DNA from 4 places in the Streptomyces sp. NPDC050161 genome. Region 3 is predicted to be linked to each of the others. Evidence: riboswitches for the same ligand, from Rfam matches in the RefSeq annotation. Region 3 holds a riboswitch; each other region holds the start of a gene.

Region 1 (5,880 bases), on a different contig from region 3:
ATGGCACATTCTCGACAGACGATGGCAGGACAACGAAAGTATGCCGGGAGGCGGCGGCTTAGCGTCGGGTCATGTGAGCGATTCCTCCTCCCCTCCCCCTGTCAGGTACCGGCCCCGCTTCCGTCGCGGCGGCGGCACGGCGGCGTTGCCCGCGCCCGGGATCCCCGGGCCGGGCCGGGCGCTGATCTGGCTGCTGGCGGCCACCAGCGCCGTCACGGCGGCCAACGTCTATCTCAACCAGCCGCTGCTGGGCGCGGTGGCTGCATCCCTGGGCGCGGATCCCGACACTCTCGGGGCCGTCCCCACCGCCACCCAACTCGGGTACGCGGCGGGCATCTTGCTGCTGGTACCTGCGGGCGACAGTCACGACAGGCGGCGGCTGATCCTCTGGCTGGGCACGGCCTCCGCCCTGGCGCTCGCCGTGTGCGCGGTGTCCCCTTCGGTGTGGTGCCTGATCGTCGCGAGCTTCGCCGTGGGCCTGCTGTCGCCGGTCCCGCAGCTGGTCACGCCGCTCGCGGTGGCCCTGGCCGACCGGGCGGACGGCGGGGCCGGCAAGCCGGGCACGGGCCGCGGGCGCATCATCGGCACCGTGCAGGGCGGGCTGCTGGTGGGGGTGCTCGCCTCCCGCGCCTACTCCGGTTCCTTCGCCGAACTCGCCGGGTGGCGCGCCGTGTACGGCTGTTCCTGTGTGCTCACCCTGCTGCTCGTCCTCGTGCTGCGGCGGGCGCTGCCGTCCGTCCCGGCGACCGGCACCGCCCCCTACCGCGCCACGCTCGCCTCACTCCCGCGGCTCTTCCGCACCCTCCCGCTGGTCCGGCTGATCACGGTCTCCGGGGCGCTGGTGGGGATCGCGTTCGGCGCCTTCTGGACGACGCTGACGTTCCTGCTCCAGCAGCACTTCCGGCTGGGCCCGACCGGGATCGGTCTGTTCGGCCTGGTGGCCGCGGCCAGCGCGCTCGCCTCCCCGTACGCCGGGCGGCTGGCCGACCGCATCGGCCGCCGCGGCGCGCTGGCCGCCCTGCTCGGCCTGGTCATCGCGGGCTGGCTGCTCCTGCTGCCGGGCGGCGGCGATCTGTGGTGGCTGACCGCCGGGGTGATCGTCCTGGACGTCGGTGTCTGGGGCAGCCAAGCGGCCTGTCAGGCGGCCCTGTTCACCCTCGAACCGGCCATCCACAACCGTCTCAACACCCTCTACTTCACCTTCCGTTTCCTGGGGATCGCCCTCGGGTCGCTGTGCGGGACGCTGGCCTGGGCGGCGGGCGGCTGGCCCGCGGTGGTCGCCACCGGCACCGCCGCGGCACTGGCCGGCCTGCTCGTCGGACTGCTGCCGGGCAGCGGGTGTCCCACCTCACGTTCCGGCATCTGATCGGCACTGTCCGGATCCCCGGCCGAGCCCATAGGCTGGGCGGTGCAGCTGGTTCGCCCTGTCCGCCAGGCAGGCGCGTCGCAAGAGGGAACCCGGTGGGAATCCGGGACTGCCCCGCAGCGGTGAACGGGAACGACCGCCGTCATACGCACTGGCCCCGAACGGGGCCGGGAAGCGACGGCCAGTAGGTGTCTGCCCGAGGCAGACGTGCCCGTGAGTCCGAAGACCTGCCACTGCCCGCGCGCGGCCTCGTGCGCGGTGATCCCGGTGACCTCGTGGGCGGGTCGGCGTACGTAATCAGGCGGGCACAGGCGCGTTGGGCGCCGTCCGCCGGGTTCGGCACCCTTCGCGCCCGTGACCACACCGGGGTCGCATGGAGAGACACTCGCGAAGGAGAGTTCCGTGACCAGCAAGTCCGCAGCCGCGGCAGCACGGGCCACCGTGCACGGCTACCCCCGCCAGGGTCAGCACCGGGAACTGAAGAAGGCCATCGAGGGCTACTGGAAGGGCCAGGTCAGCGCCGACGCGCTGCGCGGCACGGCGGCCGGGCTGCGCCGCCACCACTGGCAGCAGCTGGCCGACGCCGGCATCGACGAGGTGCCCACCGGCGACTTCTCGTACTACGACCACGTGCTGGACACCAGCGTCATGGTCGGCGCGATCCCCGCCCGCCACCGGGGCGCGGTGGCCGCCGACCTTTCCCCAAGCTCTCAGCTTCGTTCGAGCAGGGGATGCCCCATTGACGTCTACTTCGCGATGGCCCGCGGCAACCAGGAGGTGGCGCCGCTGGAGATGACCAAGTGGTTCGACACCAACTACCACTATCTGGTGCCGGAGTTGGGGCCCGATACGGTCTTCGCCGCGGACTCCACGCGGCAGGTCGCCGAGTTCAAGGAGGCCGCCGCGCTGGGCCTGACCGGGCGCCCGGTCCTGGTCGGCCCGGTCACTTATCTGCTGCTGGCCAAGCCCGCGCCCGGCGTCGACGCCGGCTTCGAGCCGCTGACCCTGCTCGACCGGCTGCTGCCCGTCTACGCCGAGGTGCTCGGTGACCTGCGGGCCGCGGGCGCCGACTGGGTGCAGCTGGACGAGCCGGCCCTGGTGCAGGACCGCACGCCGGCCGAACTGAACGCAGCCGCCCGCGCCTACCGCGATCTGGGTGCGCTCACCGACCGCCCGAAGCTGCTGGTCGCCTCCTACTTCGACCGCCTGGGAGACGCCCTGCCCGTCCTGGCCAAGGCGCCGGTGGACGGCCTGGCGCTCGACTTCACCGACGCGGCGGCTGCCAACCTCGACGCGCTGGCGGCCGTCGGCGGGCTGCCCGGCAAGCGCCTGGTGGCCGGAGTGGTCAACGGCCGCAACATCTGGATCAACGACCTGGAGAAGTCGCTGTCCACCCTCGGCACCCTGCTCGGCCTCGCCGACCGGGTCGACGTGGCCGCGTCCTGCTCCCTCCTGCACGTGCCGCTCGACGCCGCCGCCGAACGCGACATCGACCCGCAGATCGTCCGCTGGCTGGCCTTCGCCAAACAGAAGACCGCGGAGCTGGTGACGCTGGCACGGGGCCTGTCGCAGGGCACCGACACCATCGCCGCCGAACTCGCCGCGAACCGCGCCGACCTGTCCTCCCGGGCCCACTCCGCCCTCACCCACGACCCGGCCGTACGCGCCCGCGCCGCCGCCGTCACCGACGCGGACGTCCACCGCTCGGCGCCGTACCCCGACCGTGCCGCCGCCCAGCGCTCCCACCTCGGGCTTCCGCTGCTGCCGACCACCACCATCGGCTCGTTCCCGCAGACCGCCGAGTTGCGCACGGCCCGCGCCGACCTGCGCGCCGGGCGGATCGACTCCGCCGCGTACGAGGAGCGGATCGCGACGGAGATCCGCGAGGTACTGGCCTTCCAGGAGAAGGCCGGGATCGACGTCCTGGTGCACGGCGAGCCGGAACGCAACGACATGGTCCAGTACTTCGCCGAGCAGCTCACCGGCTACCTCGCCACCCGGCACGGCTGGGTCCAGTCCTACGGCACCCGCTACGTCAGGCCGCCGATCCTGGCCGGCGACATCTCGCGGCCCGAGCCGATGACGGTCCGGTGGACGACGTACGCCCAGTCGGTCACCGACCGGCCGGTCAAGGGCATGCTCACCGGCCCTGTCACCATGCTCGCCTGGTCCTTCGTCCGCGACGACCAGCCGCTCGGCGACACCGCACGCCAGGTGGCGCTGGCACTGCGCGACGAGGTGAACGACCTGGAGGCGAACGGCACCTCGGTGATCCAGGTCGACGAGCCCGCGCTGCGCGAGACGCTGCCGCTGCGGGCCGCTGACCGCGCCGCCTACCTGGCCTGGTCCACCGAGGCGTTCCGGCTGACCACCGGCGGGGTGCGCCCCGACACCCAGATCCACACCCACATGTGCTACGCGGAGTTCGGCGACATCGTCCAGGCCATCGACGACCTCGACGCGGACGTCATCAGCCTCGAAGCCGCCCGCTCCCACATGCAGGTCGCCCGCGAACTGGCCGCACACGGCTACCCGCGCGAGGCCGGGCCCGGCGTCTACGACATCCACTCGCCCCGCATCCCGGACACCGACGAGGTGACCGCGCTGCTGCGCAAGGGACTTGGGGCCATTCCCCCCGAGCGGCTGTGGGTCAATCCGGACTGCGGCCTGAAGACCCGCGGCTGGGCCGAGGTCCGCACCTCGCTGGAGAACCTCGTCACCGCCGCCCGTACGGTGCGCGGCGGGCTGTCCGGCACGGCCTCCTGACACACCCGCGCCTCCGGGTCCTGTGCGGTTCACAGGGCCCGGAGGCGCGCAACTCCCTTGTCCGGGACGCCGGTTGCTACGACGCCTGGCGGGCCGCTTCCGGGTAGAAGTCCCGGGGGCGGCCACGGGAGTCCTTGAGGCGGCCCAGCAGGCTCGCCGGGTACTCCAGCAGCCAGTAGCTGAGCGCCGCGACCGGCAGCGCGACGGCCGCCACGATCAGCAGCGCCGGCAGGAAGCCCGCCTGGTCGGTGGGGAGCAGTCCCGCCTTGTGGAGCTGGAGCATGACCGGCTCGTGCCAGATGAAGAGGCTGTAGCTGACCAGGCCCACGGCGGAGAGCCAACGGGCCGTCAGCATCCGGTTCCAGAGGCTCTTCCGCCGTACGTGCACGGTGCCGAAGAGCAGCAGCAGCCACAGCCCCGAGGTCAGCGGGTGGTAGAAGGTGAAGGCGGCGTTCTCCGGGGTGGAGAACAGCGACAGGCAGTACAGACCGGCGACGGCGGCGGCGCAGAGCGGCAGCGCGACGCGCCTGCCGAGGCGGCCCCGCTCCCCCAGCGCGGCCATCAGCACGGCGAGCCCCATCCCGGCCGCGAAGCCGCCGAACCTGGCCTGCGGGCCGAAGTAGACCGCCCAGTCGGTGTGCGGCACGCCGTACCCGTAGTGGGCGACGGCGATCCAGGCGAACGGCACGGCGTACAGCGCCAGGCAGCCCGCCGCGCACACCGCCACCCGGGTCCGCCGCTGCCGCAGCGGGCGGCAGGCGCGTACCGCCAGCGGCCCGATCGCCACCAGGACGAGGTAGAAGCAGACCTCCAGGGACAGTGACCAGGTGGGGCCGAGGGTGTAGAAGATCCGGTGCTGGTCGAAGACGTGCGTGAAGGTGAGGTGTTCGGCCAGATCACGCCAGTCGCCCGGCAGCGTCGGGTTGCGGCTCGCCCAGACCACGAGCACCGCGAGGACGTACAGCGGCAGGATCCGGATCGCGCGCCGGAAGAGGAAGACCCGGGCGGGCCTGATCGAGCGTCCGTCGATCGCCGCGCGGGCGTAGGACAGCGTCAGCAGGTACGCCGACATCACGAAGAACAGGTCGATGATCTCGAACGAGAAGGCGGCGCCGATCAGCGGGTTGTCCACCGGCGGGTGGCTGCCGGCCGCGTCGTAGCGGTAGTACTGCTGCCAGACGTGGAAGATCAGCGTGCTCAGCGCCGCCAGGCCGCGCAGACCGTCGATGTCGGACGCACGGCTGCGGGCCGGTGCGCCCTCGGGCGGGCGTGCCGGGGCCGCCGGGGGGCGGGTGGCGGTTTCGGTGCTCATCGCCGCGCCACCGCCTTGACCGCCGCGCGCGGGGTGACCCGCCACTGCCGGTCGCCCAGCGCCTCTTTGAGGTGGGCCTGCCGGGCCACCATGTTCTTGAAGTGGCTGTAGAAGACGGTCGAGACGAGCAGGTACGACCAGAACCACGGGCTACGGCCGCGCAGTTCGGGCACCGCGAGCCGCCAGGCGAAGAGCGCCTGCACGGGTCCTGCCGCCACGGTGAGGAGCATGGCCAGGAGGCAGACCGGCACCGCCCAGTCGAGGTGCGTCAGGCCGCCGGCCCGCCAGGCGGAGTACGCGAGGATCGGCAGGATCTGGAGGGTCAGCCACGGCTGCACCTCGCGCCAGCCGAGCAGGACGAGCAGGCCGAGCTTCTGGCGGGCGGTGAAGGCGGGCGAACGCAGCCCGTGCCACAGGTGTTTGAGCGAGACCTGGA
Region 2 (5,880 bases), on a different contig from region 3:
GGACGCATCGTGGCCGGGCCCTGCGTGGCGTACGCCCAGGACCCGCCGTCACCGTCCCAGAAAGACCAGTAGCGGTACTCCTGCGCCTGGGCGGGGCCCGCGCCCAGACCGGTCACGGCCGCCGCGAGCAGCAGGGCACAGGCGAGGCGCGTACGCCGCATCACAGCCCGCGCTTCCGTCGGCCGCTGATCAGGAAGCCGATACCGGCACCCACGGCGAGACCGATCACGATCACCCACCACACGTTGAAGCCGCCGTCCGACCCGGTGTCCTTCGGATCCTTGGCGGGCGACACGGACTGCCCGTCACCGGCCGGCTTCGGGCCCGTCGCGTTGAGCCCCGCGACCAGGTCCTTGCCGCCGAAGTCCCGCGGGTCGGCGCCGGTCGCGTGCGCGGCGAACACCAGCTGCGCGTACGCCGCAGGGCCGCCCGTCTTCGCCCACGGCGCGCCGTTCTTCTCCAGCCACGCCAGCGGTTCGCGGGCCGCCGCGCGGTGCCCGCCGGCGGCCAGCGCCACCACCGCGTCGGCGGTGTTGCCCACGTCGGGCTGCTTCTCCGCCCCCGGCATCGCGGACGGCAGGTGCTGCCCGTTCTTGCCGAGCTGCGCCACGAGGTAGGCGTCCGCGCCTTCCGCGGCCTCCTCACGGTCCGCCGCACCGGCCTTCCCGCCGTCCTCGCAGGACGGCGCCGCAGGTGCGCCGGCGTCCTTGCCCGCCGGGCCGACGACGAAGCCCTTGCCCAGGGCGCCGGTCGCCGCGGCCGCCGACGCGTCCGCGTTCGCCGCCGCGCCCTTGAGCTGGAAGGTGAACGCGCCCCGCTCGCCCTCCTTCACGTCACAGCCGAGCCGGAAGGTGAGCAGCCCCTCGTACGGAGACCTGCCGCCCTTCGTCACCGACTCGGGACGCTCACCGGCCGCGGTCAGCGCGCCGATCACCACGGACGTGGAGTTGGCGTCGCTCGGCGAACCGGCCGTCGAAGGCCAGCCGCCGTCGTCGTTCTGCACCGACTTCAGCCAGCCCACCGCCTTGTGCACGGCCTCGTCGTGCCCGCCGAGCGCGGCCAGCGCCTGCACGGCAGCCGCCGTCTGGTTGGTGTCCCGCATCGTCTTGGCGTCACACGCCTTCGCCGGGTCCGCGCGGAACGCGGCGAAGGCGCCGTCCGCGCACTGCTGCCCCGCCAGCCAGTCCACGGCGGACGCGGCAGGACGCACCCCCACCGTGTGCTGGGCAAGCAGCGCGAGCGACTGCCGCCACACCCCGTCGTACTGCGCGTCCCCGGAGCCGTACAGGCCCGCGGGCAGCTTCTTCGGGGCGGGCGGCGGCGAGTCGGCGAACGCGGCCGGGGCGGCGGTGCCCAGCACGGCGGCAGCCGCCAGCGCGGCGGCCACACGGCGCGCCAGGACGGCGAAGGAGGGGGCCATGGGGGCCATCGGTCGGTGCCTCTCGGTCGGTTCGCAGCGGTGGTGGTCGGGCACGCCCTACGCAGCCACGCTCGGCCGGCCGCCGCGTCGGCGGCCGTGGTGACCGTACGCGGTGGCACCGGGCTCAGCTCCGTATACCTCGACGGTGCCGCGCACCGGCCGGCCGCGGGCGGCGGATCCGGTGGCGGGAGCCTTGGTGTGCCCCACCGGGTGCTCCGGCTCGTACGGGCTCCGTGCGGCGCGCGCGTGCTTGCGGCGCGCGGGACGGGCCCGCCCTGACGGTTGCGGGTCAGCGCCGGATTTCCACCGGCTTCCCCCGATCGGGCACGGATGAAGTTATCCGCACACTTTAGCGGGCGGTCGCCACGGCAGGGCCAGCGGCGGCCCGCCGGGACCGGGCCCGCGGGCCGCCGCCCCGGTCACATCGCGCGAAACCGCACCGGGTCGGCGCCCGGCAGCTGCTCGGCCCGCCCGAGCTTCACCAGACGGCGCAGATGTGCCTCGGCCTCGGACACCGCGATGTTCCGGGAGCCGTGCGGGATCTGCTCCCAGGGCCGGTTCCACTCCATGGCCACCGCCAGCTGCCAGAGGGTCAGCGGTTCGCCGAGCAGGGCGTGGATCCCGTCGAGCCGTTCCTCGTGGTGCGCGATCAGCTCCCTGGCGCGGCCCGCGGCGTCGGTGAACGCGTACTGATGGGCGGGCAGCACCTCGGCGGGCGCGAGGCGGGCGACCCGCTCCAGGGAGGCGAGGTAGTCGCCGAGGGGGTCTGCCCAGTTGGAGGGGCGCCGGGAGCCAGGGGGATTGCCGGTGCCCGTCGCGTCGTCCGGCTCCTCGTACAGGCCGATGTGCGGGGTGATGCCGGGCAGCAGGTGGTCGCCGGAGAACAGCCGCCCGAAGCCGTCCGCCGGGCCCTGCGGCGCGCCAGGGGCGGCCTGCCCCGGGTGGGCCTCCTCCAGGTGCAGGCAGACGTGGCCCGGCGTGTGGCCCGGTGTCCACAGGGCGCGCAGCCTGCGGCCCGGCAGGTCGAGCAGCTCGCCGGGGGCGATCGGGCGGTCGGGCAGCGCGGGGCTGCGGCCGGGCAGCGCGCGGGTGCCGGACTTCCTGGCGCGGGCCGCGCGCAGCGGCGCCAGGTGGTCGTCGGGGGCGCCGGACGCGGTGAGCTTCGCGGTCAGGTAGTCGAGCCAGCGGCCCGGTTCGGCCTCGCGGGTGCGGCGGACCACGTCCGTGTCCGCCTCGTGCATCGCGATCCAGGCGCCGGACGCCTCCCGTACGGCGGCGGAGAGGCCGTGGTGGTCGGGGTGGTGGTGGGTGATCAGGACGCCGTGCAGGTCGGGGACGGCGAAGCCGCAGGCCGCGACGCCGGCGACGAGGGTGTCCCAGGAGTCCGGGTCGTCCCAGCCGGTGTCGACGAGTACCGGGCCGCGGTCGGTCTCCAGGAGGTGGACGAGGGTGTGCCCGAGCGGGTTGTCGGGGATGGGGACGGCGATGCTCCACACGCCGCCCCTGTGGTCGGTCACCTGCGTCATCCGGTCCCCTTTCGGCGCAGCCAGGCGGCCCACTATAACTAGAACCGGTTTCAGTGCGGCGTGAAGTGGCCTTCTGCCGGGCCGGAGTTGGTGACCGTGGAACGGCCGTTACGGGCGGCGCGGAGGGATTCGGCCCTCGCCGTGGACTCCTCCCGGGGGAGGTGGTATCAGTTTCTGATGCAGCGTCAGGAACCGGCGGGAGCAGCAGTTCCGGTCGGCCAAGGCGGCCAAGGCGGCCCATCCGCGGGAGGCGGCAGCGATGAGCGACCTCGTCGAGTACGGAAAGCTCTACATCGGTGGTGAGCTGGTCGATCCGGCAGGACGCGACACGATCGAGGTGGTCTCACCCCACACCGAACAGGTCATCGGCCGCGTCCCGCACGCCTCGCGGGCCGACGTCGACCGCGCGGTGACCGCGGCCCGCACCTCCTTCGACTCCGGGGTCTGGGCGAACGCCCCGCTCGACGAACGGATCGCGGTGATCACCCGGATCAAGGACGCCTTCGCGGTCCGCAGCGAGGAGATCGCCAAGGTCATCAGCGCCGAGAACGGCACCCCCCTCACGTCCGGGATCATGGTGCAGTCGCTCGCCGCGATGCTGGTCTGGGACGCCGCCCTGAAGGTCGCCGCCGACCACCCCTTCGAGGAACGCCGCGACGGCATACTCGGGCCGCTGCTGATCCGCCGGGAGCCGGCGGGAGTGGTCGCCGCCGTGGTCCCCTGGAACGTCCCGCAGTTCACCGCGGCGGCCAAACTCGCGCCCGCCCTGCTGGCCGGCTGCTCGGTGATCCTCAAGGTCTCGCCCGAAACGCCGCTCGACGCGTACCTGCTCGCCGAGATCGCCACCGAAGCGGGGCTGCCCGACGGCGTGCTGTCGATCCTGCCCGCCGACCGCGAGGTCAGCGAGTACCTCGTCGGGCACCCCGGCGTCGACAAGGTGTCGTTCACCGGATCGGTCGCCGCCGGGCGCCGCGTCATGGAGGTCGCCGCCCGCAACCTCAGCCGCGTCACGCTGGAACTGGGCGGCAAATCCGCCGCCGTCATCCTCCCGGACGCCGACCTGGACGCGGCCGTCGCCGGCATCGTGCCGTTCGCCTGGATGATCAACGGCCAGGCGTGCGTGGCCCAGACGCGGATCCTCGCACCGCGCTCCCGCTACGACGAGATCGCCGAACGGTTCGCCGCCGCCGCCGACGCGCTGACCATCGGCGACCCGCTGGACCCGGCCACCGAACTCGGCCCGCTGGTCGCCCGCCGCCAGCAGCAGCGCTCCCTCGACTACATCGCACTCGGACAGCAGGAAGGCGCCAAAGTCCTTGCGGGCGGCGGCAAACCGGCCGGACAGCCGACAGGCTGGTACGTCGAGCCGACGCTCTTCGGCGACGTCGGCAACTCCATGCGGATCGCCCGCGAGGAGATCTTCGGCCCGGTCATCTGCCTGCTGCCGTACGAGGACGAGGCGCAGGCGGTCCGCATCGCCAACGACTCCGAATACGGCCTGTCCGGCTCGGTGTGGACCGCCGACACCGAACGCGGCATCGACATCGCACGGCAGGTGCGCACCGGCACGTACTCGGTGAACACCTTCAGCATCGACATGCTCGGGCCTTTCGGCGGCTACAAGAACTCCGGTATCGGCCGGGAGTTCGGCCCCGAGGGCTTCGACGCGTACCTGGAGCACAAGATGATCCACCTGCCGGCGGGTGCGTGATGGCGGACCGCTGGCGGGTGGAGGTGGACCGGGGCGTGTGCATCGGGTCCGGGATGTGCGCGGGGGCGGCGCCGGACGGCTTCCGGCTGGACTCGGCCCGGCAGTCGCACCCCGTGGCACCGGAGGCGGACGCCGCCGAGAACGTCCTGGCGGCGGCCGAGAGCTGCCCCGTCGAGGCGATCACCCTGACCCTGGCCGACAGCGGGGAAGTGGTGTTTCCGCCGGAGGAGTGAGCGGGGGGCGGGAGGGGTGGGTCCGTAGGGGGTGGGGGGAGTGGTCCCGTAGGGGGCGGGTGGGCCCCTTGCGGGCCAACTACCCGAGGCGGAGGCGGAGTTAACGCTTCCTCTGCCGCTGACGCTTCCTCTGCCGTCGGCGCACCCTGCTCCGTTACACGTCCTGCGCCGCTGACACGCCCCGCTCCGTTAACGCTTCCTGCCCCGCGATGCCGCCGCAGCCGATTTCGGAGCGGTCTCCGTCGCCGCGGGCGCCTTCCCGGTCGCCTCCGAAGCCGTATCCGCGGCCCCCGCCGCCGTCAGGTCGATCAGCCGGCAGACCGTCTCGATGTCGATCTTCACCTGGGCGATCGATGCCCGGCCCGACAGCCAGGTGATCAGGGCCGAGTGCCAGGTGTGCTCGATGACCCGGACCGCGGAGAGCTGGGCGGGTGTGGGGGCGGCGGTGCCCCCGGGGCCCTGGGGCCTGCGGTGGGCGGCGGGCGGCCCCATCGCGTCGAGGATGATCGCGGTCGTCAGCCGGGAGACGGTGTCCACCTCGGGGCTCACGGACCGGTCGGCGAAGGTCAGGGCGCGCACCATCGCATCCGCCAGATGCGGCTCGCGCTGGAGGGCGCGGAACGCCCGCATCAGGGTCTGCGCCACCCGCGCGCCCGGGTCCTCCTCCGACGGCGGGCGCTTGCGCAGCGTCTCGTGCATGTGCTGGAGCTGGTCCTGCATGGTCGCGACGAGCAGGTGCACCTTGGAGGGGAAGTAGCGGTAGAGCGTGCCGAGGGCGACGCCGGACGACTCGGCGACCTCGCGCATCTGGACGGCGTCGAAGCCGCCGCGGCTCGCCAGCCTGGCGCTGGTGTGCAGGATGCGGCGGCGCCGCGCCTCCTGACGCTCGGTCAGGGGAGGACTCGCGGGAAGCGCCGGCCTGGCCGCCTTGGATTCCGTAGTCATATGTCCCATTCCGTGGCATCCCGTCCGCGATGCGGTGAGTACCGG
Region 3 (5,880 bases):
TCTTGTCGGCGGCGAACCGCACCCGTACGGGCAGCAGCCCCAGACCCGGCACGGTGCCGGCCCTGGACTCGACCTCGTCGTCGATCAGCGTGCCGAGCATCTGGAAACCGCCGCAGATGCCCAGCACCGGGCGGCCGTCGGCGGCCCGCCGGGCGATGGCGTCCGCCAGACCGCGCTCGCGCAGCCACTCCAGCGCCCGCACCGTGCCACGGGTGCCGGGCAGCACCACCAGGTCCGCGTCGGCCAGTTCCTCGGCGCGGTCCACGAACCGCACCACCACACCCGGTTCGGCGGCCAGCGCGTCCACGTCCGTGAAGTTCGACATCAGCGGCACCGCCGCCACCGCGATCCGCAGCACATCGGCGCCGTGCGGCGGCGCCACCACGCTCTCGCGCACCGCGCCGCGCAGCGAGACGCGCAGCCCGTCCTCCTCGTCGATGCCGAGACCGTGCGCGAACGGCAGCACACCCAGCGTCGGCCGCCCCGTCAGGGTGCGCAGCATCTCCAACCCCGGCTCCAGCAGCGACACATCGCCCCGGAACTTGTTGACGAGATACCCGGCGACCAGCGACTGGTCCTCGCGCGACAGCAGCGCCGTGGTGCCGAAGAACGAGGCGAACACCCCGCCGCGGTCGATGTCGCCGACCACCACGACCGGCAGCCGCCCGGCCCGCGCGATGCCCATGTTGACGATGTCGGTACGCCGCAGATTGATCTCGGCGGGGCTGCCCGCCCCCTCGCAGATCACCGCGTCATGGGTGCGCCGCAGCTCCTGGAGGCAGTCGGTGACGGTGCCGAGCAGCTGCTCGCGCCGGCCCGCGTACGGCGTGCCCGCGCCGCCGCCGTCCCCGCTGCGGCCGAAGTACCCCTTGGCGCTCATCTCACCCACCGGCCTGCCCAGCAGCACCACTTGGCTGCTGCGGTCGCTGCCCGGCTTGAGCAGCACCGGGTTCATCAACGCGGTCGGCTCGGTCCTGGCAGCCGCGGCCTGCATCGCCTGCGCCCTGCCGATCTCCGCGCCCTGGCGGGTCACGAAGGAATTCAGCGACATGTTCTGCGCCTTGAACGGCGCGACGCGTACGCCCTGCCGCACCAGCCAGCGGCAGATCCCCGCCGTGACCACGCTCTTGCCCGCGTCCGACGTCGTGCCCGCGACCAGCAGGCCGCCGCCGAGCGCCCCGCCCCGCGCGGTGTCCCGCCCGTTCACCCGGTTCTCCTTCCGCGCCGGGAGACCGCGGCGCGCAGCGCGCCCGCGGCCAGCCTCCCGGCGACCGTCGTCGTCAGCGCCAGCACACCCACCCGGCGGGAGAGCCGTACCGCACGCGCGATGTCGGCGGCATCGGCCGGCCGGCCCGCGCCGTTGAGCTGCGGCCGGTGCTCCACCCGCCCGCCGTACGCCAGCGTGCCGCCGAGGCGCACCCCCAGCGCGCCCGCGAATGAGGCTTCCACCGGGCCCGCGTTGGGGCTGGGATGCGCACCGCCGTCCGCCCGCCAGGCGCGTACGGCGGCCCGCCTGTCGGGTGCGGCGAGCACCGTGAGCGCGGCGGTGAGCCGGGAGCCGGGCCAGCCGGCCACGTCGTCGAGCCGGGCCGAAGCCCAGCCGAACTTCAGGTAACGGGGCGACTTGTGGCCCACCATCGCGTCCAGCGTGTTCACGGCACGGAACGCCACCAGACCCGGTACGCCGCCCAGCGCGCCCCAGACGAGCGCGCCCACCACGGCGTCCGAGGTGTTCTCCGCGACCGACTCGACGACCGCGCGCGCCATCTGCGGCCCGTCCAGCGCCTGCGGGTCGCGTCCGCACAGGTGCGGCAGCCGCCGCCGTGCCAGGTCGGTGTCACCGGCCAGCAGCGCGTCGCCGATGGCGCGCGCCTCCCGGCCGAGTGAGGTGCCGCCCAGGACGGCCCAGACGGCCGCCGCGGTCAGCGCCGTGCCGGCCACGGCGCGGGCGGGGCCAGGTGTGCGCGGGCCGCCGCGTACGGCGCGCTCCAGCAGGGCGGCGCCTGCGGCGGCACCGCCCGCGCACAGCACGGCGTGCGCCGCGCCGTATCCACGGTGGTCGCGCCAGAGGCGGGATTCGACGGCGGCGGCGGCCCGGCCGAACGCGGCCACCGGGTGGCCGCGTTCGGGATCGGCGACGATCAGGTCGCCGAGGAAGCCGATGGCCGCGCCGCACGCGTAGCCGGCGTGTTCGGCACGCATCGGATCAGACCGCCGTCACGCCTCGGAGGAACGGGCCGACGGCGGCGGGTGCCGGTGCGTCGTCGCACGAAGATCTCGAACTGCGGCCGGGCATGGCGGTATGTCCTCACTCAGGGTCCGCGCCCTGGCTCGACGTGACGGCGACAAGAGTCTCCTGGCTCCCGGATCGGCGCTTCCCCCGGCCTTCCCGTCCCTGCGGACCCACCCTGCGGGCGGACACGTGCGGACCGTGGCCTTCGTTGGAGGAGCGCTCCCCGGTGACAGTGGCGGGACCGCGCCGGATTCTCACCGGACTTCCTCTTCTGTCGCCGATTGGCTCCGGCAGTCCACCACGCCCCGCGAACGCCGTCAACTCACCCTTGACCTGCGGTGCTCCGCCCCGTCATGAGCTGTGGCACACACCACAGGACGGCCGCAGGGCACACGGACGAGGCGCCCGGCAGCCGCGGGAGTGCGGACCACCGGGCGCCTCGGACGCGCCGTCGTACCGGGCCGCTTCAGGCGGCCACGATCAGGTAGATGCCGTAGGCCACGGCCGCCGCGCACACCGCGAAGGCGGCGTACGCGCCGAACCGCGCCCCGGAACCGGGAGCACCCGCGGCTGCGGCACCCTCCTGCTGCGTCGTGCGCGCCGTACCGACGATGCCGACCGTGAACAGGCCCACGATCCCGACCGTCACCACGAGGGTGACGCCGAAGACCTGGCCGAGAGCTGCCCAGTCGATGCTCATGTTGCGGGTTCCTTAGGTGAGGGCTAGCTGAGAGAAGCGGCCTTGGCGCGCGGGGCGCCGGAGCCGTTCGCGGTGGTGGTGGGACCGGCCGCCTCCTGGGCGGGCACGGTCTGTCCCGCCGGGGGCGGGGTGACGGCCTGGAGGGCCGTGGTGACCACTCCGGCCGGCTCCGGCGCTTCGTTGACGTTGGTGTGGTCGATCGGCTTGCGCCGGGACGCGGCCCAGATGGCGCCGCAGATACCGAGCGCCAGGACGGCGACCGCCGCGACACCCCAGTCGCCCTGGTCGGCGAGGAGCGCGGCACCGGCCGAGACCAGTCCGGCGGCCGGCAGCGTCAGGCACCAGGCCACGACCATCCGGGCGGCCGTCGACCAGCGCACCACGCCGCCCTTGCGGCCCAGACCCGAGCCCATCACCGAGCCCGAGCAGACCTGGGTGGTGGAGAGCGCGAAGCCGAGGTGCGAGGACGCCAGGATGGTGGCGGCGGCGCCGGTCTGGGCGGCGAAGCCCTGCGGCGGCTGGATGTCGGTGATGCCCTTGCCCATCGTGCGGATGATCCGCCAGCCGCCCAGGTACGTGCCGAGGGCGATGGCCAGACCGGCCGATGCGATGACCCACAGCGGCGGGTCGGCGTGCGGGGCGACCACCCCGCCGGTGATCAGCGCGAGCGTGATCACACCCATCGTCTTCTGTGCGTCGTTGGTGCCGTGGGCCAGCGAGACCAGGGCCGCCGAGGCGATCTGTCCCGCGCGGTAGCCCTTGGCGGTCTCCTGCTCGTCGCGGTTGCGGGCCAGCCGGTACGTGAGCCGGGTCGCGGCCATCGCGGCGATACCGGCGACGACCGGGGCGGCCACTGCCGGGATGAGGACCTTCATCACGACGGCCCCGCCGTGCACGCCGTCCGCGCCGACCGACACCAGCGTGGCGCCGATCAGACCGCCGAACAGGGCGTGCGAGGAGCTGGAGGGGAGTCCGGCGAGCCAGGTGAGGAGGTTCCAGACGATCGCGCCGACCAGGCCGGCGAAGATCACTTCAGGTCTGATGCCGGCGCTCTCGTCGATGATCCCGCCGGAGATGGTCTTGGCGACCTCCACCGACAGGAAGGCGCCGACGAGATTCAGCGAAGCCGACATCGCCACCGCGATCTTGGGCTGAAGTGCCCCGGTGGAAATGGTGGTGGCCATCGCGTTGGCCGTGTCGTGGAAGCCGTTCGTAAAGTCGAACACCAAGGCCGTGACGATCACGATCCCGATGAGAAGCGTGATGTGTTCCATTCACCCAGGCAATCAGTTCGATGGTCAGAGACGCTGAGACCGTAGGAAGAACGGATGAACGGAAGGTGAACGTGACCGGGCGCATCGGTGACACCCCCGCACTGTTCACGAGGAGGTGTCCCAGGGGCCACGAGGGCACCATCGGTCGGCCGCTTCCCCGGGCTGTGGCAGCCCCCGTACGGTAGCGCGCAGCGCGCCCTCATCCACGCACCCGGAGGCTCTCGTGACGGATCGCCGTGACTCCTCGCCGCTGCCGGGAGCGGATCCCGTGCCGCCGGGCCGTGTGCCGTCCGGCGCGCCGGACCGGGACGCACTCGCGGACGCCTGGGACGCGCTCGTCGCCACGGCGCGCCGCACCGTCACCGACGGCCTCGTCGTCGGCACGTCGGGAAACGTCTCGGTACGCGTCGGTGACCTGGTCCTGGTCACCCCCAGCGGTGTCCCCTACGACCGGCTCGGCCCCGGCGACCTCACCGCGGTCGGCACCGACGGCCGCCCGGCACTCGGCACCCTGCGGCCCACCAGCGAACTCCCCATGCACCTCGCGCTCTACCGCGCCACCACGGCGGCGGCGATCGTGCACACCCACGCCCCGCACGCCACGGCCGTCTCCACCCTGGTCCCCGAACTCCCGCCGGTCCACTACATGACGGCCGCGCTCGGCGGCCCCGTCCGCGTCGCCCCGTACGCGCTCTACGGCAGCGAGGAACTCGCCGCGAACATGCTCGACGCGCTGCGCGACCGCACCGCCTGCCTGCTGCAGAACCACGGCACCATGGCGTACGGCGCGAGCCTCGGCGAGGCCCTGGACCGCACCGCCCAACTGGAGTGGATGTGCCGCGTCTGGCTCGCCGCGTCCTCCGTGCCGGGGCTGACCCCGGCCCTGCTGCCGGACGACCGGCTCGACGAGGCCGGGCGGAAGCTGCGCGGCTACGGTCAGCGGACCGACGGCTGACCGACGGCTGACCGACGGCTGGAGCTGAGCGGCCAGGACCGAGCGGCGGGCGCCTCGGATGCGCCGCTCGGCCCGTCACCCGCCCGCGTCCGCCCGCTGGCCGTGCCCGCCGTCCCTTCGCACACTGAGCAGATGCGCCTGGGTACTGCGGCGGCCGTGGCCGCCACCACCGTGATCGGTGCCGGGGCCGCCGCGGTGGCGGTCGGCCGGTACGCCGGCGACGCCGTCCTGAAGCCGTCATCCGACCAGCCCTTCCCCGGCGACTCCCGCCTCACGGTGCACTCCGTCACCGACGGCCGGGTCACCCTCACCCGCAGCCTGGCGTCCCTGCGGCCCGGCACCTACGGCCTCACCGGCGGCGGCTGCCACGCCGTCGTCGGCCCCGTCGTGCACCACACCCCGCACCCCGCCGACACCGTCGTACGGCGCCTGGAGCGGGTCACCCACGGCACGCTCGCCCCGGGCCTCCGGATGCGGCTGACCCCGCAGGTGCACATCGGCAACCCCCGCGACGCGCTCGGCCTGCACTGCGCCGACGTCGACATTCCCGGCGAACTGGGTGCCCTGCCCGCGTGGTTCGTCCCCGGCGTCCGCGAGACCTGGGTCATCACCGTGCACGGCCTGGGGACCACCCGCGAGCACCCGATGGTCGTCCTGCCGTTCCTGCGCCGCAGGCAGCTCCCGGTGCTCGACCTCGCCTACCGCAACGACGTCGGCG
Region 4 (5,880 bases), on a different contig from region 3:
GCGGGCCATCGGCGGGACGAGGTGGTCGACGAGGGTGGCGTGGACCCGGCGCTTGGCCTGGGTGCCCTCGCCGGGGTCGTTGACCAGGAAGGGGTAGATGAGGGGGAGGTCGCCGAGTGCGGCATCCGGGCCGCAGGCGGCGGACAGGCCGGCGTTCTTGCCGGGCAGCCACTCCAGGTTGCCGTGCTTGCCGAGGTGGACCATGGCGTCGGCGCCGAAGCCGCCGTCGTCGGCGGACGCGGCGATCCAGCGGTAGGCCGCCAGGTAGTGGTGCGAGGGCGGCAGATCGGGGTCGTGGTAGATCGCGATCGGGTTCTCGCCGAAGCCGCGCGGCGGCTGGATGAGGACGAGGAGATTGCCGCGGCGCAGGGCGGCGAGGACGATGTCGCCCTCGGGGTCGCGCCCCGGCTCGCCGACGTGGCTGCGGTCCAGGAACATCTCGCCGGGCGGCGGGCCCCAGTGCTGCTCGACGGAGTCGCGCAGCTCCTGCGGGAGCGTGGCGTACCAGCGCTTGTAGTCGGCGGCCGGGATGCGGACGGGGTTGCGGGCCAGCTGCTCCTCGGTGAGCCATTCCTGGTCGTGGCCGCCGGCCTCGATCAGGGCGTAGATCAGCTCGTCGCCGTCGCCCGACGCCAGTCCCGGTACCTCTTCGGTGCCGAAGTCGTAGCCCTCGTCGCGCAGTCGGCGCAGCAGGGCCACGGCCGATGCGGGGGTGTCGAGGCCGACGGCGTTGCCGATGCGGGAGTGCTTGGTGGGGTACGCGGACAGGACCAGCGCGAGGCGCTTGTCGGCGGCCGGGATGTGGCGCAGGCGGGCGTGCCGGACCGCGATGCCGGCGACCCGGGCGGCGCGCTCGGGGTCGGCGGCGTAGGTCGGCAGGCCGTCCTCGTCGATCTCCTTGAAGGAGAACGGGACGGTGATCAGGCGGCCGTCGAACTCCGGGACCGCGATCTGGGTGGCGGCGTCGAGCGGGGACAGGCCCTCGTCGTTCTCCTCCCAGGCGGCGCGGGTGCCGGTCAGGCACAGGGCCTGGAGGATCGGGACGTCCAGTCCTGCCAGCGCGCCCGCGTCCCAGGACTCGTCGTCGCCGCCCGCGGACGCCTCGGCGGGCTTGGTGCCGCCGGCGGCCAGGACGGTGGTGACGATGGCGTCGGCCGGGCGCAGCGCGTCGATCAGCTCGGGCTCGGGCGCCCGCAGCGAGGCGACGAAGAGCGGCAGCGGACGCCCGCCTGCCTGCTCGATCTGCGCGCACAGGGCGTCGACGAAGCCGGTGTTGCCGCTCATGTGGTGGGCGCGGTAGTAGAGCACCGCGACCAGCGGGCCTGCGACGTCCGTACGGGCGTCGGGGCGCTCCAGCTCTCCCCAGGACGGGGCGGGCTCCGGCGGCTCGAAGCCGTGGCCGGTCAGCAGGACCGTGTCGGACAGGAAGCGGGCGAGCTGGCCGAGGTTGGCGGGGCCGCCGTGCGCGAGGTAGGCGTGCGCCTCGGCCGCGATGCCGACCGGGACCGTGGACGCCTCCATCAGCTGCGCGTCGGGGGCCTGTTCGCCGGTGAGGACGACGACCGGGCGGTGCTGGCCTGCGGCGAGCAGCACCTCCAGGCCCTCTTCCCAGGCGCGGATGCCGCCCAGGAGACGCACGACGACGAGGTCGGTGCCCTCCAGCAGCGCGGGCAGCTCACCGACGTCGAGCCGGGCGGGGTTGGCGAGCCGGAACGGCACGGGACCGGTGGCAGCGCGAGCGCTGAGCAGGTCGGTGTCGGATGTCGACAGCAGCAGAAGCATGCGAGCGCAGGGCCTTCCTCGGGGTGTCCGCGCCCCGGGTGGGTCGTAGAGACGGCGGGAGTTCCTGGCTCGCCCGGAGGGTGTCCGGGTTCACAGTGGCGGGACCGCGCCGGATTCTCACCGGGCTTCCTCCCTGGCGCCGTCGCTGGCGTCCGGTGGGCCAGCTGACCCACCGACCTGCATAGTAAGGGCTGCGCCCGACGCGCGGGAGGCCGCATCCGCACCGGCCGTCCGCCCCCTCCCCCGGCGGCCCGGCTCACGACCTGGCCCGCACCCGACGTCGGTATGCTCGCCGCCATGCCGCCCTCCCCCTCCCTCCGGCCCCACCGGGCCACGACGCCGCCGCGCGACCGCGGTGACGCCTGCCCGGGAGCGCTGCGGCTGCACCCGGCGGCGGACGGGGCGCTGGCCCGAGTCCGGGTACCGGCCGGGGAGTTGATGGCCCGTCAGGCGGCGGCCCTCGCGGACGCGGCCGAGCGGCTCGGGGACGGCCGGATCTCCCTCACCTCGCGCGGCAACGCCGAACTGCGCGGCCTGTCCGACGGCTGCGGCCAGGAGCTGGCCGCGCTGCTGTCGGACGCCGGGCTGCTGCCCTCCGCCCGCCACGAACGCGTCCGCAACATCCTCGCCTCACCGCTCGCGGGCCTCGACCGCCGCACCCCCGCTGACGTGCGGCGCTGGGCCGGGGAGCTGGACGGGCTGCTGTGCGCGAGCGACGTCGCGCCGCAGCTGTCGGGCCGTTTCCTCTTCGTCCTGGACGACGGCAGGGGCGATGTGGCGGCGCTCGGCGGCGATGTGACCTTGGTCGCAGAAGCCACCGGGCCGGACGGGACGACCGGCGGCGCCCTCCTCTTCCTGGGCGCCCCCGACGACTTCCCGGACACCGCCGACGGCTCCCCCGCCGCCCTGCGGATCGCAGGACCCGACGTGCCGCGGGCCGCGCTCGCCGCCGCCGAGCACTTCCTGGCGGCGGCGGAAGGCACCGGCGCCTGGCGGGTCCGCGACCTGCCGGCCGACCGGCTGCCGACCGTCCGCGAGACCGGCGAGCGGCTGCGGGCGGCCGGCGTCGCCGCCGCGTACGTGCCGCCGGGCGACGTACCCGCGTACCGCGAGGCACCGTCGTACGGGGAGGCCGCCGCGCCCGGCATCGTCGAAGGGCCCGGCGGCTCGGCGCTCAGCGTGCCGGCGCCGCTGGGCCGGCTGACCTGCGCCCAGTGGCGGCTGCTGACCGACGTGGCGGCCACCGACGGCGACGGCACGCTGCGCCTGACCCCCTGGCGCGGGGTGATCGTCCCCGGCCTCGCGCCCGCCACCGCCGCGCGGCGGCTCCCGGAACTTGCCGCCGCCGGACTGATCACCGACCCCGCCTCCCCCTGGCACCGGATCGGCGCCTGCACCGGCCGCCCCGGCTGCGCCAAGTCCCTGACGGACGTACGGGCGGACGCCGCGGCAGCCGTCGCGGCCGGTGCCACCGGGGCCGATGGGCCGCTGCCCGTCCAGTGGTCCGGCTGCGCGCGCCGCTGCGGCCACCCGCACGGCACCTGGATCGACGTCCTGGCCACCGGCGACGGCTACCGGGTGTCCGTCGTACGGCCCGGGGCACCACCGGCGCCGGTCGCATCCGGCGCCACCGCGCGGCAGGCGGCCGACGCCGTCGCCACCGCCAGGGCCGCGGCCTCCCAGCCTCCGTCGCGCCACTGACCGCGCCCACCCGCCGTTTGCCACCCACCCACCACCGACCCACCACACCGAGGGCACCGTGTTCGACTACGAGAAGGACGGGGCGGCGATCTACCGCCAGTCCTTTGCCACCATCCGCGCCGAGGCGGACCTCGCGGGGCTGCCCGCCGACGTCAGCCGGGTCGCGGTCCGCATGATCCACGCCTGCGGCATGGTCGACCTCGTACGCGACCTCGCCTACACACCCGGCGTGGTGGCGAGCGCACGCGAGGCGCTGCACGCCGGAGCACCGATCCTGTGCGACGCCAACATGGTCGCCAGCGGCATCACCCGCAAGCGGCTGCCGGCCGGCAACGAGGTGCTGTGCACTCTCGCCGACCCGTCGGTGCCCGCGCTCGCCGCCGATCTGGGCACCACCCGCAGCGCCGCGGCGATGGAGCTGTGGCGGGAGAAGCTGGACGGCGCGGTGGTCGCCATCGGGAACGCGCCCACCGCGCTGTTCCGCCTGCTGGAAATGATCGAGGAGGGCGCACCGCGCCCGGCGGCGGTCGTCGGCATCCCCGTCGGCTTCATCGGCGCGGCCGAGTCCAAGGACGCGCTCGCCGCCCACCCGTCGAAGCTGGACCACATCGTGGTGCGCGGGCGGCGCGGCGGCAGCGCCATGACCGCAGCCGCGATCAACGCCATGGCGAGCGAGGAAGAGTAAGCGTGAGCGAGCAGCAGCCCGATGGGCAGTCCGACGGCGGCGTGCGCGGGGAGCGGCCCGCGGGCCGCCTGTACGGCGTGGGGCTCGGCCCTGGCGACCCGTCCCTGATGACCGTGCGGGCCGTGCAGGTCATCGCCGATGCGGACGTGGTGGCGTACCACAGCGCCCGGCACGGCCGGTCCATCGCACGGTCCATAGCGGCCGAGCACCTGCGCGCCGACCACATCGAAGAGGCGCTGGTCTACCCGGTCACCACGGAGTCGACCGATCACCCCGGCGGCTACCGGGGCGCGCTGGACGCGTTCTACGAGGAGTCAGCGGCGCGGCTCGCCGTGCACCTCGACGCGGGCCGCACGGTCGCCGTCATCTCCGAGGGCGACCCGCTCTTCTACGGCTCGTACCAGCACATGCACAAGCGGCTCGCGCACCGCTATCCGACCGAGGTCATCCCCGGCGTGACGTCCGTCAGCGCGGCGGCGGCCCGGCTCGGCACGCCGCTCGCCGAGGCCGACGAGGTCCTGACGATCCTGCCCGGCACCCTCCCGGAGGAGGAGCTGACGGCCCGCCTCGCCGCCACCGACGCGGCCGTGGTCATGAAGCTGGGCCGCACCTTCCCCGCCGTGCGCGGGGCGATGGAGCGCTCCGGCCGGCTGCCGGAGGCCAGGTACGTCGAGCGCGCCACCATGGCGGGCGAGCGCACCGGCCCGCTGGCGGACGTCGACGCGGACTCCGTCCCGTACTTCGCGGTCGCGGTGGTCCCCAGCCGGATCGCCGCCCAGGCCGTTCCGGAGGCGACGACGCCCGGCACGGGCACCGAAGCCGATACGGGTACGGAGACGGATACGTCCACGGGCGAGGTCGTGGTCGTCGGCACCGGGCCCGCCGGGCCGCTGTGGCTGACGCCCGAGTCGCGGGGCGCGCTGGCCGCGGCCGACGACCTGGTCGGCTACACCACCTATCTGGACCGGGTGCCGGTCCGTCCCGGCCAGCTGCGGCACGGTTCGGACAACAAGGTGGAGTCCGAACGCGCCGAACTCGCCCTCGATCTGGCCCGCCGCGGCCGTCGGGTGGCGGTCGTATCGGGCGGCGATCCCGGGGTCTTCGCGATGGCCACGGCGGTGCTCGAAGTCGCCGCGCAGGAGCCCTACCGCTCGGTCCGGGTCCGCGTGCTGCCCGGCGTCACCGCCGCCAACGCCGCGGCGGCCAAGGCGGGCGCACCGCTCGGCCACGACTACGCGGTGGTCTCGCTGTCCGACCGCCTCAAGCCGTGGGAGGTCATCGCCGAACGCCTGCGGGCTGCGGCCTCGGCCGATCTGGTGCTGGCCCTGTACAACCCCGGTTCGCGCAGCCGCACCTGGCAGGTCGGCAAGACCCGCGAACTCCTGCTGGAGCACCGCGCCCCTGACACCCCGGTCGTACTCGGCCGGGACGTCGGGGGCCCCGAGGAGTCCGTACGGATCGTGCGGCTCGCCGACCTGGATCCCGGCCAGGTCGACATGCGCACGATCCTGCTGATCGGCTCGTCCCAGACCCGGGCGGTACGGCGCGGCGACGGCACCGAGATCGTGTGGACGCCGCGGCGGTATCCGGAGGGGTGAGCCCGGTGCGTCGGTGGCCCGGCGCCAGTTCTCCAAATTGACCGAACTGTCGGCTGTTGTGCACGCACGGGTGGCACATTGTTGCTGTGCAGGCTCCCCGTGGAGGCGGATCCA

Evidence for each region. A riboswitch is a leader RNA that binds a small molecule or an ion and turns the genes downstream of it on or off. The one in region 3 is predicted to bind cobalamin.
Region 1: linked by a shared signal. The riboswitch ahead of metE (5-methyltetrahydropteroyltriglutamate--homocysteine S-methyltransferase) and the one ahead of ACIBK8_RS12705 (cobalamin biosynthesis protein) in region 3 are both predicted to bind cobalamin.
Region 2: linked by a shared signal. The riboswitch ahead of ACIBK8_RS33975 (prenyltransferase/squalene oxidase repeat-containing protein) and the one ahead of ACIBK8_RS12705 (cobalamin biosynthesis protein) in region 3 are both predicted to bind cobalamin.
Region 4: linked by a shared signal. The riboswitch ahead of cobN (cobaltochelatase subunit CobN) and the one ahead of ACIBK8_RS12705 (cobalamin biosynthesis protein) in region 3 are both predicted to bind cobalamin.

The regions. Positions count from the first base shown of each region.
Region 1 covers NZ_JBITJM010000040.1:12,091-17,970, reverse strand. Annotated here, with positions in the region: gene ACIBK8_RS34800 (helix-turn-helix domain-containing protein) at 1-2, opposite strand, end outside; gene ACIBK8_RS34795 (MFS transporter) at 74-1,366, shown strand; cobalamin riboswitch at 1,416-1,599, shown strand; gene metE (5-methyltetrahydropteroyltriglutamate--homocysteine S-methyltransferase) at 1,769-4,132, shown strand; gene ACIBK8_RS34785 (acyltransferase family protein) at 4,209-5,444, opposite strand; gene ACIBK8_RS34780 (glycosyltransferase) at 5,441-5,880, opposite strand, start outside.
Region 2 covers NZ_JBITJM010000035.1:25,899-31,778, forward strand. Annotated here, with positions in the region: gene ACIBK8_RS33970 (SCO2322 family protein) at 1-161, opposite strand, end outside; gene ACIBK8_RS33975 (prenyltransferase/squalene oxidase repeat-containing protein) at 161-1,429, opposite strand; cobalamin riboswitch at 1,608-1,775, opposite strand; gene ACIBK8_RS33980 (MBL fold metallo-hydrolase) at 1,840-2,946, opposite strand; gene ACIBK8_RS33985 (aldehyde dehydrogenase) at 3,206-4,657, shown strand; gene ACIBK8_RS33990 (ferredoxin) at 4,657-4,890, shown strand; gene ACIBK8_RS33995 (TetR family transcriptional regulator) at 5,080-5,835, opposite strand.
Region 3 covers NZ_JBITJM010000006.1:65,898-71,777, reverse strand. Annotated here, with positions in the region: gene ACIBK8_RS12710 (cobyric acid synthase) at 1-1,207, opposite strand, end outside; gene ACIBK8_RS12705 (cobalamin biosynthesis protein) at 1,204-2,202, opposite strand; cobalamin riboswitch at 2,350-2,504, opposite strand; gene ACIBK8_RS12700 (hypothetical protein) at 2,700-2,933, opposite strand; gene ACIBK8_RS12695 (anion permease) at 2,957-4,207, opposite strand; gene ACIBK8_RS12690 (class II aldolase/adducin family protein) at 4,476-5,162, shown strand; gene ACIBK8_RS12685 (alpha/beta hydrolase) at 5,295-5,880, shown strand, end outside.
Region 4 covers NZ_JBITJM010000013.1:165,530-171,409, forward strand. Annotated here, with positions in the region: gene cobN (cobaltochelatase subunit CobN) at 1-1,782, opposite strand, end outside; cobalamin riboswitch at 1,820-1,955, opposite strand; gene cobG (precorrin-3B synthase) at 2,080-3,483, shown strand; gene ACIBK8_RS22195 (precorrin-8X methylmutase) at 3,542-4,168, shown strand; gene ACIBK8_RS22200 (precorrin-2 C(20)-methyltransferase) at 4,171-5,766, shown strand.